Regions from separate parts of the Tardiphaga sp. genome, predicted to be linked through region 1. Evidence: riboswitches for the same ligand, from Rfam matches in the RefSeq annotation. Region 1 holds a riboswitch; the other holds the start of a gene.
The links. A riboswitch is a leader RNA that binds a small molecule or an ion and turns the genes downstream of it on or off. The one in region 1 is predicted to bind cobalamin.

Region 2: linked by a shared signal. The riboswitch ahead of ACEK02_RS21655 (TonB-dependent receptor) and the one ahead of ACEK02_RS31590 (TonB-dependent receptor) in region 1 are both predicted to bind cobalamin.

Annotation. Positions count from the first base shown of each region.
Region 1 covers NZ_JBGMOE010000227.1:21,604-23,802, forward strand. Annotated here, with positions in the region: gene ACEK02_RS31590 (TonB-dependent receptor) at 1-861, opposite strand, end outside; cobalamin riboswitch at 1,056-1,269, opposite strand; gene ACEK02_RS31595 (Zn-dependent hydrolase) at 1,337-2,199, opposite strand, start outside.
Region 2 covers NZ_JBGMOE010000161.1:255,801-257,999, reverse strand. Annotated here, with positions in the region: gene ACEK02_RS21660 (alkaline phosphatase) at 1-599, opposite strand, end outside; cobalamin riboswitch at 743-934, shown strand; gene ACEK02_RS21655 (TonB-dependent receptor) at 1,040-2,199, shown strand, end outside.

The DNA of each region.
Region 1 (2,199 bases):
GAGACCGCCATCGACGATCAGTTCAGCGCCGCTCCACAATGTTTTCGTGAAGCCGGCCGTGACATTTGCGCCCTGCTTGTCGGCATAATCCAGCGGCGTGCTCGCCCCCCTGCGATCGGTCAGCAGCTGATTCAGGCCAATGGATGGATCCACCGTCCGCGCACCGGGCAGACCGAGATGCTGATCGTCGCCGGATAAATTCAGGTAAGCGCTGAAATCAGGCGCGCTATAGCGGATATCACCAACGCCGGTGATCTGGTTCAGCTTGTTGTTGTCGCGATAGCCATCGGACGTGATGCCGCTGCCATAGAACGACGATGACCATGGCCCGGAACTGGCCGCCGCCGAGATTGAGCCGAGGCGCTGATTGAACGAACCACCACCGCCCTCGACGCGCATCGCGAAAGGCTTGGCCGAGCCAGCCTTGGTGACGATATTGATGACACCGCCCACAGAATTGTCGCCATAGAGCACAGCGCCGCTGTTTCCTTTGGTGATCTCGATGCGCGCAATGGAATCCTTGGGAATCGACGACAGATCGACGCCGGCGAGGTCGATATCGTTGAGCCTGCGGCCGTTAATGAGCACCAGCGTGTTGGCTGTCGCAAAGGCGCCGAAGCCGCGCAGATCGACCGACGTGCCGGCACCATTCACGCCACCATAAAGGCTTTGAACCTGCACGCCGGGCGTCTGCGCGATGATCTCCTGGATTGTCTGAGCTGGCGAACGCGCGATGTCTTCCGCCGTGATGACCGATGTGGCCGTCCCGGCAATGCCGTTCGGGAGCCTGCTGGCGGTGACGCTGATCGTATCAAGCTGAACACTCTGCTGTGCAGTTGCCGATGTGATGCCGACGACCATCAGAGGAACAATGCCGGCAGACAAGAGATAGGCGCGATTACGCCTTGTGAAGGCTATGGCGGGTGCAACGATAGCGGAAGACATGGTTCGGCCTCGGTTCGACGTTGTGGCACGTCACAGCGAACCAAGTCTCATTGCGGAGCTCGCGCCCTGCCAATGAAGCCAATGTCTGTACTCCCCGACCGACATCCTCGCGTGTGACCACGTATGACGGCAGGTCTCCTGGCTCGCGGGTCGATATCTTTCATCGCCTTCCCAGGACCGAGTTTCCCAGTGGCATGTGACGAAAGACTCACCGCTTACAGTTGCGGGGGCAGCCGCGGCATAGGGCAGTCCATCAAGAAGAACCTGCCCGCACCGCATTCCCTTTTGATCCCCTTTCGGGAAACCGTCCTCCCGATCTAGGACGGCGCTGCTCTGGAAGTCAATAATGCAGCGCCGGCCGGAATCCGAATACAGGAACGGTATATGGCCCCTACGCGTTCTGTCCGTCGAGCAGCCGCACCGCCTCGAACAGCGTCGCCGCACCCACCGCCAGCTGCTCGGGTTCGGACCATTCTTCGGGGCAATGGCTTTTGCCGTCCCTGGACGGAATGAACAGCATGGCGCTCGGCCCGATATGCGACATGAACGCGGCGTCGTGACCCGCGCCGGAGGCCAGCGTCGTGGTGGAGTAGCCGAGCTTGGCAGCGCTGCGACCGAGGATATCGCGCAGGTGATCATCGCAAGGTGACGGCGGATTCTGCGAGATCAGGGCAAAGCGTTCGCGATCGACTTTCGCACGCCTGGCGATGGCCAGACTCTCGCGATCGAGCAGTGCCACGAATTCATCGACCAGCGCGGCCTTCTCCGCACGGATATCGAGGATCAGGCGCGCGCCGCCGGGAACGACGTTGGCGGCATTCGGGCTGATCTCGAGGATCCCCGTCGTGGCGACGAAGTGGCCCTGCTTGCGCGCCGCAAACGCATTGGCCTGCTGGGCGACCAGCAGCACGAGTTCGGCGGCGGGAAGGCTCGCGTCTTTACGATATTCCATCAGCGTCGAGCCGGCGTGATCGGCGGCGCCCTTCAGCACGATCTCGACGCGGGTGATACCGGCGATGCCGGTGACGAGACCGAGATCGAGCTTCTTGCTTTCCAGCACGACGCCCTGCTCGATATGCAATTCGAGATAGCCGGCGAATTTTGGTTTCTGCATCGACGCAATCGCTGCGGGATCACCGCCGATGCGCTTGATGGCAGCGGCCAGCGTCTCGCCGGCCGCATTGGTGTAGGTCAGCATCTTCGCATCGAGCTCGCCGACCATGGCGCGGCTGCCGACACATGAGAGCCCGTATT
Region 2 (2,199 bases), on a different contig from region 1:
CCGTCAGGCAATTTCACTTCAGGCAGGATCGGGCCGTCGGCATAGATCGTATCGCCGGAATGGATCAGGAAATCCGGATTGTGCTTGCGCATGGTGGCGTAGGTGACCATGCCGCCATCCTCCGCATTGATGCCCCAGCCCTGTCCGGCGACATCGCCGCCCCACACGAAAGATACATCGCGGCGATCCGCTGGCGCGGTGCGGAAGCGGCCGGTCACGGGCTCGCCGACGATCTCCGTATGCGAAAGATCACGGAATTTGACGCGGTAGAAGATATCCTGCCCGGCCGGCAGATTGTCGAGCAGCAGCTTTGCTGTGAAATCGGTTTCGGGCAGCGCCGCCATCGGCGGCAAGGTCCGCGCATTGTTGAAGGACTCGGTGGTGGCGACTTCCACCATCATCTGCGCCGGCCGGTCGGCACGCGACCAGATCATGCCGCTATTGATCCCGACATCGCCGGACTGCACGCCATGCGACACCACCGGACGATCGGCCGCGCGGCTGAGGTAAGGCATCGCCAGAAAGCTGGCGCCTGCTGCAGCTGAGCGCGTGAGAAAACGACGGCGGGACATACGTAACGCCGAGAACTTGCAAGTCATGGCGAACTCCTGATCCTGGCTTTGACACCCATGGTGCTAGGCAGATCGCTTGACGCTGCGATGACAGGTGATGCGCAATATCAACACCTGTCGGTGCAAGTTGCGAATGACTGGCGACTGGATTGACACATTTGGAGATTTCACCTTAACGTGAACGGGACGGTTCCCTTCGGGGATCAAAAGGGAATGCGGTGAGGGGGATCCCCGATTCCGCGGCTGCCCCCGCAACTGTAAGCGGCGAGCCTGCGCCAAGAGCCACTGGGTATTCACCTGGGAAGGCGGCGACAGGCACTGACCCGCGAGCCAGGAGACCTGCCGCCAGTCGTGGTCACACGCGAGCACATTGGGCGGGGTGTCCTGGTGGAAGTCACACTGCCGCTGTGTAAGCGGCGGCGAGACTTGGTTTGCGGTGACGTGCCACGTAACCGCGAGTCCTGCAGATGACCTCCGTCTCCCATGCATCCAAGCGATGCAATGCTCTCCTTTCCTCCGTCGCACTGTCCTGCTTCCTTCTGCCCGCCGAAGGCTCGCTGCGACCTGCGCAATCGCACCACGTACTCGATCCCGTGGTAGTTCAGCCGACCGCGACGCCAACACGGGTACGCCGCACGACATCAGGCAAGCCCACGCGCGCTGCGCGCTCGCGGCAGCAGCGCAACGTTGCAGCCGACACTGGCGCGCCGGTCGCCACGCCGACAGGCCCGGTCTTCGCAGCGCCGACGCTCAACCTCACCGGCACGACATCCACTGGCAGCCGCCTTGGCCTGACGCGCCTGCAGACGCCGGCCAGCGTGGAAGTGATCTCCGCCGAGACCATGGGCGAACGCGGCCAGCAAAACATCATCGCCGCGGTGACGCAAAACGCCACCGGCTTCACCGCCCAGCCAGCGCCCGGCAATGGCAGCATCGCCTTCAACACCCGCGGCTTTAACGGCAACGGCACGGTGATGACACTGTATGACGGCACCCGCCTCTATGTCGGGTCCGGCACGCTGACCTTCCCCTATGACACCTGGTCGTCGGAGCGCATCGAAGTGCTGCACGGTCCTGCCTCGGTGATGTATGGCGAAGGCGCCATTGGCGGCGCCATCAATGTGGTCTCGAAACTGCCGCTGTGGGTGCCGCGTAATCAGGCCGAGATCTCTTTCGACACCAATATGGAACGCCGCATCGCCGTGGACAGCGGCGGCCCGGTGAGCAAGGACGTCGCCTACCGAATCACCGCCATCGGCAGCATGTCGGATGGCTGGGTCGACCGCGACCACCAGTCCAATGTCGAAGTCCACGCCGCCGTGCAGATCAAACAGACCGAAGACATCACCTGGACGATCTCAGCCGATTACGGTGACCGCAGTCCGTCGCGTTACTTCGGCACGCCGCTGATCAACGGCAAGCTCGACACGTCGTTGCGCTTCCAGAACTACAATGTCAGCGACAGCAGTATCCGCTATCAGGACAGCTGGAACCAGGTGAAAACCGAGTGGCGGGTGAGCGACGGCATCACGCTGCGCAACACCTTGTATTATCTGAACAGCCAGCGGCATTGGCGCGACGAGGAAAGCTATGTCTACAACGCCAGGACCGGCCTGATCGACCGCGG